Regions from separate parts of the Streptomyces sp. NBC_01320 genome, predicted to be linked through region 2. Evidence: predicted binding sites of a transcription regulator. Region 2 holds the regulator's gene; each other region holds the start of a gene.
What was found. The regulator HrcA, encoded in region 2, represses chaperone genes, less so after heat shock. The targets are predictions, from matches to a motif close to TTNGCACTCNGNNNNNCNGAGTGCNAA.
Positions count from the first base shown of each region.

Region 1: a site for HrcA is predicted at 2,701-2,727, ahead of groL (chaperonin GroEL). Genes of this name have one in related genera too.
Region 3: a site for HrcA is predicted at 1,837-1,863, ahead of OG395_RS31175 (FmdB family zinc ribbon protein). Genes of this name have one in related genera too.

Region 1 covers NZ_CP108390.1:5,689,658-5,694,119, reverse strand. The annotation lists SAM riboswitch class I at 153-279, shown strand; gene thrC (threonine synthase) at 297-1,598, shown strand; gene OG395_RS25830 (MoaD/ThiS family protein) at 1,632-1,910, shown strand; gene OG395_RS25825 (cold-shock protein) at 2,342-2,548, shown strand; gene groL (chaperonin GroEL) at 2,890-4,462, shown strand, end outside.
Region 2 covers NZ_CP108390.1:7,599,382-7,603,843, reverse strand. The annotation lists gene OG395_RS34505 (nitronate monooxygenase) at 1-273, opposite strand, end outside; gene dnaJ (molecular chaperone DnaJ) at 417-1,553, opposite strand; gene hrcA (heat-inducible transcriptional repressor HrcA) at 1,554-2,570, opposite strand; gene OG395_RS34490 (MBL fold metallo-hydrolase) at 2,753-3,475, shown strand; gene OG395_RS34485 (DUF3097 domain-containing protein) at 3,501-4,319, shown strand.
Region 3 covers NZ_CP108390.1:6,832,179-6,836,640, forward strand. The annotation lists gene OG395_RS31165 (hypothetical protein) at 1-409, opposite strand, end outside; gene OG395_RS31170 (S-methyl-5'-thioadenosine phosphorylase) at 558-1,391, opposite strand; gene OG395_RS31175 (FmdB family zinc ribbon protein) at 1,481-1,825, opposite strand; gene OG395_RS31180 (MFS transporter) at 2,052-3,338, opposite strand; gene OG395_RS31185 (potassium/proton antiporter) at 3,642-4,462, opposite strand, start outside.

The DNA.
Region 1 (4,462 bases), 1.9 Mb from region 2:
GGTCGATACTCCCTGTATGTGATCCATCTCGCGGTTCGGACGACTATCTCAACCGTCCGATGCTTCGGTTACAGTCTTGAACAACGCGGATGACCGTCGCATGTCGGGGTCCTCCGCCAATAAATGCCTGGGTCGATGATCCAGTGCCATAGCGCTCATCCAGAGGGACTGAGGGAACGGCCCGTTGAAGTCCCGGCAACCCTCCCGCCGACCGCGAGGTCAGGTGGGGAAGGTGCCAATTCCGTCTCGTGGCGAAATGCGCCGCGAGGAAGATGAGGAGAAAGGGCCTCGCCATCATGGCTGCGCAGACTGTTGCAGTAAGCACCGATTCTTCCACCGACGCCGTCGACCTCGGCCCCGCAGCGGCACTCTCCTGCCGCGAGTGCGGAGAGCGTTTCGAACTCGGTCCCCTTTTCGCCTGCGCGTCCTGTTTCGGGCCGCTCGAAGTGGCATACGACCTGCCGAGCGGCTCCCCGGACGAGCTGAAGAAGCGCATCGAGGCCGGACCGAACAACATCTGGCGCTACGCGCCGCTGCTGCCCGTCCCCGCCGATGTCGCGGACAAGCCCAACATCAACCCCGGCTTCACCAAGCTGGTCAAGGCCGACAACCTCGCCCGTGAGCTGGGCGTCACCGGCGGTCTGTACGTCAAGGACGACTCCGGCAACCCGACGCACTCCTTCAAGGACCGCGTCGTCGCCATCGCCGTCGAGGCCGCCCGCGCCTTCGGTTTCACCACCCTCTCCTGCTCCTCCACCGGCAACCTCGCCGGTGCGGTGGGCGCGGCCGCCGCCCGGGCCGGCTTCCGGTCCTGCGTGTTCATCCCGCACGACCTGGAGCAGGGCAAGGTCGTCATGGCCGCGGTGTACGGCGGTGAGCTGGTCGGCATCGAGGGCAACTACGACGACGTCAACCGCTTCTGCTCGGAGCTCATCGGCGACCCGCTCGGTGAGGGATGGGGCTTCGTCAACGTCAACCTGCGCCCGTACTACGGCGAGGGCTCCAAGACGCTCGCGTACGAGATCTGCGAACAGCTCGGCTGGCAGCTGCCCGACCAGCTCGTCATCCCGATCGCGTCCGGCTCGCAGCTCACGAAGATCGACAAGGGTCTTCAGGAGCTGATCAAGCTCGGTCTCGTCGAGGACAAGCCGTACAAGATCTTCGGCGCCCAGGCCGAGGGCTGCTCCCCGGTCTCCACGGCCTTCAAGGCCGGTCACGACGTCGTGCGCCCGCAGAAGCCGAACACGATCGCCAAGTCCCTGGCGATCGGCAATCCGGCCGACGGTCCGTACGTCCTGGACATCGCCCGCCGCACCGGCGGCGCGGTCGAGGACGTCAACGACGAACAGATCGTCGACGCGATCAAGCTGCTGGCCCGCACCGAGGGCATCTTCGCCGAGACGGCGGGCGGGGTGACGGTCGGCGTGACGAGGAAGCTGATCGAGGCGGGTCTGCTGGACCCGACGCTCACCACGGTCGTCCTGAACACCGGTGACGGTCTGAAGACTCTGGACGCGGTCGCCCCGACGACCGGTCCGACCGCGACCATCCGGCCCAGCCTGGACGCGTTCCGCGACGCCGGCCTCGCCAACGGCTGACCCGACCACCCGAGACGTAAGGAAGGCACCCGCATGAGCGTCAAGGTCCGTATCCCCACCATCCTGCGCACCTACACGGGCGGCGAGGCCGAGGTCCCGGCCGAGGGCTCGACCCTCTCCCAGGTCATCGAGTCGCTGGAACAGAACCACCCGGGCATCGCCGCGCGTGTCCTGGACGACCAGGGCAAGCTCCGCCGCTTCGTGAACGTGTACGTCAACGACGACGACGTGCGCTTCGAAGGCGGCCTGGAGACGGCCACCCCGGACGGCGCGGGCATCTCCATCATCCCGGCGGTCGCGGGCGGCTGCTGACCTGTAGTCGGCCCCTGCGGCCGACTTCGCAGCGTTACCGGAATTGCCCCCTCTGCGAGCTAAGCGGAGGGGGCAATTCTGCATGGTTGAGCGCGGTAGAGTTGGGAAGTCCCCTCCGCTGCCCGTGCCGACCGCATATGAGAATGCGCCCGCCCACGACAAGATGCAGCCAAAGTGTTCCAACTCCTTGCGCCGTAAGTGGCCTTTGTCCGGCCCGACTTGCCCTGGAATCGCATGAACTCCTCACATTCGGGCGTTCGGCGCTGCCCAGAATTCTCGTCCGATTGACCTGTTGCAGAGGGCAGTTGGGCAGATACATTCGGCCGCGGTCGACGCGTTCCGGCGCACACCCTCTCCTGTCGGAGGGTGAGTTCTGACCCGGGTCCGCGAAGTGCGGTCCTGTGCAAGGGCCAGTAATAGGGGAGTTAGCCATGGCTCAGGGCACCGTCAAGTGGTTCAACGCGGAGAAGGGGTACGGCTTCATCGCGGTCGACGGTGGTGCGGATGTTTTCGTCCACTACAGCGCGATCCAGATGGACGGGTACCGCACCCTCGAAGAGGGTCAGCGAGTTGAATTCGAAATCTCGCAGGGCCAGAAGGGGCCGCAGGCGGACATGGTCAAGCTCGCCGTCGGCTGAGCTCGGCGCGGTCGGCCAACGACACCACTCACGCACGAAGGGTCCGTACCCACCGGGGGACGGGCCCTTCGTGCGTGCCCCCGCCCGTCGCGCCACCCGGCCCCCCGCGCGCCGTCGCCCGGCTTCCGGGTTGTCCACAACCGTCGAGGGCGCTTGCACTCGTGGGGGTCGAGTGCTAATCATTGGCGTTAGCACTCTCCAGGTGAGAGTGACAGAACTTGGACCGGGCCGGTGAGGCCCGCAGGCTTGGTGGGGCAAGGAACCACCGGGCACGCAGGCCGTCCGTCGCGGGCGCCACTCGGTCCGGAGAAATCCACCCCTGTCCGGGAGGACCACTTCACATGGCCAAGATCATCGCGTTCGACGAGGAGGCACGGCGCGGTCTCGAGCGCGGGATGAACCAGCTCGCCGACGCCGTCAAGGTCACCCTTGGCCCCAAGGGCCGCAACGTCGTCCTCGAGAAGAAGTGGGGCGCGCCCACGATCACCAACGATGGTGTTTCCATCGCCAAGGAGATCGAGCTCGAGGACCCGTACGAGAAGATCGGCGCCGAGCTGGTCAAGGAAGTCGCCAAGAAGACGGACGACGTCGCCGGCGACGGTACGACCACCGCCACCGTTCTCGCCCAGGCGCTCGTCCGTGAGGGCCTGCGCAACGTTGCCGCGGGTGCCAACCCGATGGCCCTCAAGCGGGGCATCGAGAAGGCCGTCGAGGCCGTCTCCGCCGCTCTGCTGGAGCAGGCCAAGGACGTGGAGACCAAGGAGCAGATCGCTTCGACGGCCTCCATCTCCGCCGCCGACACCCAGATCGGCGAGCTCATCGCCGAGGCGATGGACAAGGTCGGCAAGGAAGGCGTCATCACCGTCGAGGAGTCCCAGACCTTCGGTCTGGAGCTGGAGCTCACCGAGGGTATGCGCTTCGACAAGGGCTACATCTCGGCGTACTTCGCCACCGACATGGAGCGCATGGAGTCGTCCCTGGACGACCCGTACATCCTGATCGTCAACTCCAAGGTCAGCAACGTGAAGGACCTCCTTCCGCTGCTGGAGAAGGTCATGCAGTCCGGCAAGCCGCTGCTGATCATCGCCGAGGACGTCGAGGGCGAGGCTCTGTCGACCCTGGTCGTCAACAAGATCCGTGGCACCTTCAAGTCCGTGGCCGTCAAGGCCCCGGGCTTCGGTGACCGCCGCAAGGCCATGCTCGGCGACATCGCCATCCTCACCGGTGGCACCGTCATCTCCGAGGAGGTCGGTCTCAAGCTCGAGAACGCCGGCCTGGACCTGCTGGGCCGTGCCCGCAAGGTCGTCATCACCAAGGACGAGACGACGATCGTCGACGGCGCCGGTGACACCGACCAGGTTCAGGGTCGCGTCAACCAGATCCGTGCCGAGATCGAGAACTCCGACTCGGACTACGACCGCGAGAAGCTCCAGGAGCGCCTGGCGAAGCTGGCCGGCGGCGTGGCCGTCATCAAGGCCGGTGCCGCCACCGAGGTCGAGCTCAAGGAGCGCAAGCACCGCATCGAGGACGCCGTTCGCAACGCGAAGGCCGCCGTCGAGGAGGGCATTGTCGCCGGTGGTGGCGTCGCGCTGCTGCAGGCTTCCGCCGTCTTCGAGAAGCTGGAGCTCTCGGGTGACGAGGCGACCGGCGCCAACGCCGTCAAGCTGGCGCTGGAGGCCCCGCTCAAGCAGATCGCCGTCAACGGTGGTCTCGAGGGTGGCGTCGTCGTCGAGAAGGTGCGCAACCTGCCGATCGGTCACGGCCTGAACGCTGCGACCGGCGAGTACGTCGACATGATCGCCGAGGGCATTCTCGACCCGGCGAAGGTCACGCGCTCCGCTCTGCAGAATGCCGCGTCGATCGCCGCGCTGTTCCTGACCACCGAGGCCGTCATCGCCGACAAGCCGGAGAAGG
Region 2 (4,462 bases):
ACCGGCGAGTTGGTGCCGGTACACCTCGACGGCGCTCGGGTCGGCGAGGTTCGGCTGCGGCATGAAGAGGTTGACGCCGAACGGCTGACCGGTCATTCTGCGCAGCTGTTTGATCTCGTTGTACATGCCGTCCGCCGTCTTGTACCCGGCGGCCAGGAAGCCGAGTCCACCGGCTTCGGCAACGGCCGACACGAGCTGCGGACAGGACACGCCGCCCGCCATCGGGGCCTGCACGACCGGATACCGGTAGAGATCGGTCAACGCGGATGACATGACCGCATCGTGTCACGTCCGGTGCACCCTGCCGAATCAGCCACGGCACGGCCGGAGCGGTATACGCGGAACGCCGTAGCGCCCGCCGGTCCGGGGACGGGCGGGCGCTACGGCGCAAGGGAAAAGCGGGGTGCGGACGGTCCTCAGCGGCCGTTGAACGCATCCTTCAGGCGGGAGAAGAGTCCCTGCTGCCCTGGCTGGAACTGACCGGTGGGCCGCTCCTCGCCACGCAGCTTCGCCAGCTCCCGCAGCAGTCGCTCCTGCTCCGGGTCCAGCTTCGACGGGGTCGTCACCTCGACGTGCACGATCAGGTCGCCGCGTCCGCCGCCCCGCAGATGCGTGATGCCGCGGCCGTGCAGCGGGACCGACTGGCCGGACTGGGTGCCCGGCCGGATGTCGACCTCCTCCAGGCCGTCGAGCGTCTCCAGCGGCACCTTCGTGCCGAGCGCGCCCGCCGTCATGGGGATGGTGACCGTGCAGTGCAGATCGTCGCCGCGTCGCTGGAACACCGTGTGCGGCAGCTCATGGATCTCGACGTACAGGTCGCCGGCCGGGCCGCCGCCGGGGCCGACCTCGCCCTCGCCCGCGAGCTGGATGCGGGTGCCGTTGTCGACACCGGCGGGGATCTTCACGGTGAGCGTGCGCCGCGAACGGATGCGGCCGTCACCGGCGCACTCCGGGCACGGGGTCGGCACGACCGTACCGAAGCCCTGGCACTGCGGGCAGGGCCGCGAGGTCATGACCTGGCCGAGGAACGACCGGGTGACCTGGGAGACCTCGCCGCGGCCGCGACACATGTCACAGGTCTGGGCGGAGGTGCCGGGTGCGGCACCCTCGCCGCTGCAGGTCGTACAGACGACGGCCGTGTCGACCTGGATGTCCTTGGTGGTACCGAACGCCGCCTCGGCGAGATCGATCTCCAGCCGGATCATCGCGTCCTGGCCGCGCCGGGTGCGCGACCGCGGTCCGCGCTGCGACGCCGTGCCGAAGAACGCGTCCATGATGTCGGAGAAGTTACCGAAGCCACCCTGTCCGAATCCGCCCGCGCCACCGCCGCCGGAGGCGGACAGCGGGTCGCCGCCGAGGTCGTAGACCTGCTTCTTCTGCGGGTCCGACAACACCTCGTAGGCGGCGTTGATCTCCTTGAACCGCTCCTGGGTCTTCGGATCGGGATTGACGTCCGGATGCAGCTCGCGTGCGAGCCGCCGGAAGGCCTTCTTGATCTCGTCCTGAGATGCGTCGCGGCGCACGCCGAGAACGGCGTAGTAGTCCGTGGCCACTTACGACTCCGCCAGGATCTGTCCGACGTAACGTGCCACTGCGCGTACCGCTCCCATCGTTCCGGGGTAGTCCATGCGGGTCGGTCCGACCACGCCGAGTTTGGCGACTGCCTCGTCGCCCGAACCGTAGCCGACCGCGACGACGGACGTGGAGTTGAGCCCCTCGTGGGCGTTCTCGTGCCCGATACGTACGGTCATGCCCGAGTCCTTGGCCTCGCCGAGCAGCTTCAGCAGCACGACCTGCTCCTCCAGTGCCTCCAGCACCGGCCGGATCATCAGAGGGAAGTCGTGCCCGAAGCGGGTGAGGTTGGAGGTGCCGCCGATCATCAGCCGCTCCTCCGTCTCCTCGACGAGGGTTTCGAGCAGGGTGGAGAGCACGGTGGACACGGTTCCCCGGTCCTCGCTCTCGAAGGATTCCGGCAGGTCCTGCACCAGCTGCGGGACGTCCGAGAACCGGCGTCCCACGACCCGGCTGTTGAGCCGGGCCCGCAGATCGGCGAGAGAGGTCTCACCGAACGGCGCGGGACAGTCGATCATGCGCTGTTCGACCCGGCCGGTGTCCGTGATCAGCACGAGCATCAGCCGGGCGGGCGCCAGCGACAGCAGTTCCACATGCCGCACCGTGGACCGGGTCAGCGAGGGGTACTGCACGACGGCGACCTGCCGGGTCAGCTGCGCGAGCAGCCGTACGGTGCGGCCCACGACGTCGTCGAGGTCGACCGCGCCGTCGAGGAAGTTCTGGATGGCCCTGCGCTCCGGCGACGACAGGGGCTTGACCCCTGCGAGCTTGTCGACGAAGAGCCGGTAGCCCTTGTCCGTCGGGATGCGACCCGCGCTGGTGTGGGGCTGGGCGATGAAACCCTCGTCCTCCAGCACAGCCATGTCGTTGCGGACGGTGGCCGGGGAGACCCCCAGCCTGTGCCGCTCGGTGAGCGCCTTGGAGCCGACGGGCTCCTCGGTGCCGACATAGTCCTGGACGATGGCGCGCAGCACTTCGAGTCTGCGTTCGCTGAGCATGGCGCACACCTCCAGCTGTGTTTCCTCGGTGGTTCTGGTCGATCTACGGTGATTCCTGGCACTCGATGCGTACGAGTGCCAGCGATCCCCCGCCAGTGTACGGCGGCCGGGTGGGGCCCTAGCAAGGGCGACCGGCCACGCTACCCCGAGACTGTGCAGGTCGTTGCCGATAGCGTCTCCGCATGGACGCGTCTTGGGAAGACTTCGGCTGGGAGCGACTGGGCAACGGTGTGGGCCGTCGGAGGCTCCCCGGGTGGGATGCCACGGTCGCACTGGTGGTCGGAGCGGAGGCGGCCCTGCTCTTCGACACGGGATCGACGCTGCGCGAAGGGGTGGACATACGGACCCAGGTGCAGGCCATGACCGGCCGGAGGGTGACGCATATCGCACTCAGTCACCCTCATTTCGACCATGTGCTCGGCACCGCGGCATTCGCCGGGGCGGAGGTGTACGGCGCGATCGGCACGGCCGCTCTCCTGACCGGCGGTGCGGACGACCTGTACGCCGACGCGGTACGCCAGGGGGTGTCCGAGGAGGACGCGGCGCAGGCGGCGGACGTCCTGGTGGCGCCGCACCACCAGGTGTGCGACGAATGGACGCTCGACCTGGGCGGCGGCCACCAGGTGCTGCTGGCGAACGTGGGCCCCGCCCACACCGGCCACGATCTCGTCGCCCTCGTGCCCGGCTCCCCGGCCGTGGTCCTCTGCGGCGACCTGGTCGAGGAGTCGGGCGAACCGCAGGCGGGCCCGGACGCGATCCCGTCGCGCTGGCCGGCCGCGCTGGACCGGCTGCTGGCGCTGGGCGGCGAGGACGCAATATACGTACCCGGGCACGGGGCCGTCGTGGACGCGGCGTTCGTACGGGCACAACGCGACCGGCTGTCCGCCGCCTTCGGCGTGTCGTGATCGGTTCCCGTCCTATCGTCGTCCGATGCGCAGCTATCACCCGGACCTGACCCCGCCCTGGAAGAAGTCCGCTCCCGTCCCCGAGGTCCCCGCCGAGCCCGATCTGGTCGTGGAGGAGGTCTCCACCGGCTTCTGCGGCGCGGTGATCCGCTGCGAGAAGACGGCGCAGGGCCCGACGGTGACCCTGGAGGACCGTTTCGGCAAGCACCGGGTGTTCCCGATGGAACCGCGCGGCTTCCTCCTGGAGGGCCGCGTCATCACCCTCGTACGCCCCTCGGCGACCGGCCCGGCCCGCCCCGCCCGCACGGCCTCCGGTTCCGTGGCGGTCCCCGGGGCGCGGGCCCGGGTGGCGCGAGCGGGCCGGATCTACGTGGAGGGCCGGCACGACGCGGAGTTGGTCGAACGGGTCTGGGGCGACGACCTGCGCATCGAGGGTGTGGTGGTGGAGTACCTGGAAGGCATCGACGACCTCCCGTCGATCGTCCGCTCGTTCGCGCCCGGCCCGGATGCGCGACTGGGCGTCCTGGTCGACCACCTGGTCCCCGGCTCCAAGGAGTCGAGGATCGCGGCCGAGGTCACCGACGCGAACGTGCTGGTGGTGGGCCACCCGTACATCGACATCTGGGAGGCGGTGAAGCCGGCGTCGGTGGGCATCGGCTCCTGGCCGGTGGTGCCCCGCGGCCTGGACTGGAAGACGGGCGTGTGCCGGTCACTGGGCTGGCCGGAGAACACGGGCGCCGCGTGGCAGCGCATCCTGTCGACGGTCCGCTCGTACAAGGATCTGGAGCCGGCGCTGCTGGGCTCGGTGGAACACCTGATCAACTTCGTGACGGCGCCGGCCTAGTTCGGCATTCAGCCCGTCCGACGACCGGGGGCCGGGGAACCGGGGGGAGCCCCCGGTTCCAGGAACGGGGCGGGCAGGGCATCAGGCCCGCCGCAGGCGCACCCGTCCCCCGCGCCCCTGAGAGCCTGTCGGGTGACCTCTGA
Region 3 (4,462 bases), 770 kb from region 2:
CCACCACCCTGGCCTCGGCCCCGGCGCCCCCGGCCGCGATCACATCGACCCGGTCGCCGGGGCGCAGCAGCCGGACGGTTGCCGCATCCGCGATCCGGACCGGCGCCGACACCAGCGGAACCGGCCGTCGCTTCACCGGCCCGGCACCTGCTGCGCCCCCCGCACCGGCCGGGGCCTCGCCGCCGCCCAGTCCCGCGGCGGCCAGCGCCGCAGCCGTCAGCGCCAGCCCGGCCGCCATCGCGCGACGCTGGCGCCACATCGCACGCCGCAGCCGACGCCCCCCGCCCCCGCGCACCCGCAACGGCGTGAACGAGGGCACCCCGCAGGGCGCGGGCGCCGACACCGGCGGACCCGGGACGGACGGGCGTACATGAAGCGAGGAGGAGGTCGCAGAAGCGGGCGGGAACATGGCCAACACCACCAGTCGTGAGGAGCGCGGAGTCCGGACGAACGCCGACGCCCTCACTCTCCGCCTTCCGCGAGATTCCCGCTGCGCCCTGTGGACAGCCCCCACGGTGTGGACAACTCCGTCACCCACCCGCCACCGGGGCACCCTCCTACGGCAGTTCGAGTCCCGTCTCGATCCCGTCCAGCGCGTGCGCACAGGGACAGTGGCGATCCCCCTCCGCGGGCAGCGCGGTCACCGCGTCGAAGAGCACCGATCGCAGCCGGTCCACATTGGCGGCGAACACCTTCAGCACCTCCCCGTGGGAGACGCCCTCGCCTGCCTCGGCACCCGCGTCCAGGTCCGTCACCAGCGTCATCGTCGTGTAGCAGAGCCCCAGTTCGCGGGCGAGCACGGCCTCCGGATGCCCGGTCATCCCGACCACGGACCAGCCCATCGCCGCATGCCAGCGCGATTCGGCCCGGGTCGAGAAGCGCGGCCCCTCCACGACGACGAGTGTGCCGCCGTCCACCGGCTCCCAGTCCCTGCCGCGGGCCGAGGCCAGCGCGACCTTGCGCCCCTCGGGACAGTACGGATCGGCGAAGCCCAGATGCACCACGTTCGGCGCCACCCCGTCCGGCCGGGTCTCCCCGTCGTAATACGTCTGGGTACGGGTCCTGGTGCGGTCCACCAGCTGGTCCGGAACGAGCAGCGTCCCGGGGCCGTACTCCGGTCGCAGCCCGCCGACCGCGCACGGGCCGAGCACCTGACGTACGCCCACGGAGCGCAGGGCCCACAGGTTGGCGCGGTAGTTGATGCGGTGCGGCGGCACATGGTGGCCGCGGCCGTGGCGGGGGAGGAAGGCGACCCGGCGGCCGCCGATCTCGCCGAGGAAGAGGGAGTCGCTCGGCTGTCCGTACGGGGTGTCCACGCGAACCTCGGTGACGTCCTCCAGGAAGGAGTACAGGCCCGAGCCGCCGATGACACCGATCTCTGCGTTCACCATGCGATCACAGTAGCGGGGCGCAAAAACGCCGGGGACCCCGCCGAGTGGATCGGCGGGGTCCCCGGTGAAGAGAGGCTGGGTACCTCGGCTCAGGCGGCCGACGTACCACTCGCCGGCGACGCGGAGGACGTCGGCGAGGAAGAGGACGAAGCGGAGGCGGACGAAGCGGACGACTTCGAGTCCGACCCCGTCGAGGAAGGCGAAGCGGAACCGGATGCCTTCGCGGACGAAGACGACGGCGTGCTGCTCGACGACGATCCGCGGCTGTCGTTCCGGTAGAAACCGGAACCCTTGAAGACGATGCCGACCGCCGAGAACACCTTCTTCAGGCGTCCCTCGCAGCTCGGGCACACGGTCAGGGCGTCATCGGTGAACTTCTGCACCGCCTCGAGGCCCTCGCCGCATTCGGTGCACTGGTACTGATAGGTCGGCACTTGTCTTCCTCCTGGCACTCTCACTCGATGAGTGCTAACAGTCGTCAATGGTAACTGCTACGAGCCGCTGTTTGCAGTAATGTCTGTCACCTGCCCGCAGGGCAGCGGTCAGGGCTTGGCCGTCATGAGGGCCGTCTGCCTGAGTGAGAAGCTGTCACATTATGTGGCGGAGGAGTCACGCTGACGTATTCCGCTGAGCATGAGCGTGATGCGAGCGCATGAATCGTCACTTTCTGGCCGCGACAGGATCGCGGTGAACCGCGCCGCGTGCGGCCGTGATGGTCGTGCGGGCCGGTGTCAGCCTCGAACGCAGTGCCACCAGGGTGACCAGCGCAAGCATGGTTCCCACCAGCGGCACCACAAAGCCGGTGCTCGCGCCATGGGCGTCCGCGAGCCGTCCGGCGACCGTCACCGCAGCCGCCTGGCCGAGCGCGACCGAACCCGTCAGCCAGGTGAACGCCTCGGTCCGCGCGGACGCCGGAACCAGCGTCTCGACCAGCGTGTATCCGCTGATCAGCGCGGGTGCGATGGAGAGCCCGACGAGCAGCCCGAGCCCGGCCAGCAGCGGCACGGAGTGCACCGCCCACAGCCCCGAAGCGGTCAGCGTCAGCGCCGCGTACCCGGCGATCAGCCTGCGCCGCGGCCCGCTTTTCCAGGCGATGGCGCCGCAGGCGATCCCGGCCAGCATGTTGCCGGCCGCGAAGATCCCGTACAGCAGGCCGTTCGCGCCGGGCCGGCCGATCTCCTCGGCGAACGCGGTCAGCGAGACCTGCATGCCGCCGAAGACCGCGCCGATCCCGAGGAAGGCCACCGCGAGCACCCGTACGCCCGGCACGGACAGAGCGGAGACGCGCTGTCCGGAGGCGCCGGCCGCGGCGGCTCGGACCGCGGGCTGGGTGCGGTGCTGCGCCGCGAAGAGCAGCCCGCCCACCAGCGTCAGCGCGGCTTCCGTGACCAGCCCGGCCGCCGGGTGCACGCCGGTGCACAGCGCGGTGGCGAGGACCGGCCCGATGACGAAGGTGAACTCGTCCGTCACCGACTCGAAGGCGGCGGCGGTCGACATCAGCGGCGAGGCCTCCCGGCCCGGAGCCGCGCCCAGCAGGGCCGCCCAGCGGGCCCGCACCATGGGACCGATCTGAGGGACGGACGCACCTGTCGGAACGGCGGCCAGGAACAGCAGCCACAGCGGCGCGTCCGTCAGGGCGAGCGCGGTCAGTGCCGATACGGACGCCGCGTGCACGAGGACGCCCGGCAGCAGTACGGCGCGCTGGCCGATGCGGTCGGCGAGCTTGCCGCTCTGGGGCGCGAACAGCGCCATGGAGACGCCGGTGACAGCGGCGACGGCGCCCGCGCTGCCGTACGAACCGGTGGTGTGCTGGATCAGCAGCACGATGCCGATGGTCAGCATGGCGAAGGGTTGCCGTGCGGCGAAGCCCGGCAGGAGGAAGGTCCACGCACCCGGGGTGCGCAGCAGCTGCTGGTAACCGGGGCGGTCGGAGACCGTGGACGCCACGGTCCATGCCTTTCTGCCGCCTGGTAGCGGTGCCCCCGCCGGTCCGCACCTGTGGGTGCCGGTCCCGTACGGGGGCTGCCGAGAGCTGTCCTCTTCGCGCGGAACTGCGGTAGATGCCGGGCGCTCGCTGCAGAGGCGGAGGACGCCACGACCGCCATACGGTCGCGCCAGCTCTGCATCAGGCAGAGTTGGTCGATCAGGTGGAGTGACCAGATGTATCGATCAGGTTTCCTTCATGCTACAGGCAGGATTGCCTGCTTGCCTGCGATTGTGCGCAGACTCCTGGTCGTGCGCTTCGGATGGTCAGTGATGGGCCCTCGCGCCCCTGCTGTCCCCGTCGGTCCCCAGCCAGCTGGCCAGCTTGCCGCCCTCGCCGACTGCCCGCAGCCGCGACTCCGCCGCGTCGCGTACCGGATCGGTCGTGACGACCAGCAGTTCGTCCCCGCGCCGCAGCACCGTCGACGGCGCGGGGACGAAGCTCTTGCCGTCCCGTACGACCAGGGTGACCGCGGCTCCGGCGGGCAGTCGCAGTTCGGCGACCTCCACGCCGTGCATCTTCGACTTCGCGGGGATCGCGACCGACAGCAGATGACCGCGCAGCCGTTCCAGCGGCGCCGACTCGATGCCCAGGTCGGCGGCCTCGGACGGGTCCTCGGCGATCTTCAGGGCCTTGGCCAGCCAGGGCAGGGTCGGTCCCTGAATCAGCGTGTAGACGACAACGAGTACGAAGACGATGTTGAAGACGTGGGCGGAGCCCTCGATCCCGGACACCATGGGAATGGTCGCCAGGATGATGGGTACGGCGCCGCGCAGCCCCGCCCATGACATGAGGGTCTTCTCCTGCCAGGACATCCGGAACGGGATGAGCGAGATGAAGACCTCCAGCGGGCGCGCCACCACTGTCAGCACCAGACCGACGATCACCGCGGGCCAGAAGTCCTCGAGCAGGTCGTGCGGGGCGACCAGCAGTCCGAGCAGGACGAACATGCCGATCTGTGCCAGCCAGCCGAGCCCGTCGGCGAAGCCGCGGGTGGCGGGCCAGTGGGGCAGTTTGGCGTTGCCGAGGATCATCGCGGCCAGATAGACGGCGAGGAAGCCGCTGCCGTGGAGCATGGCGCCCGCCG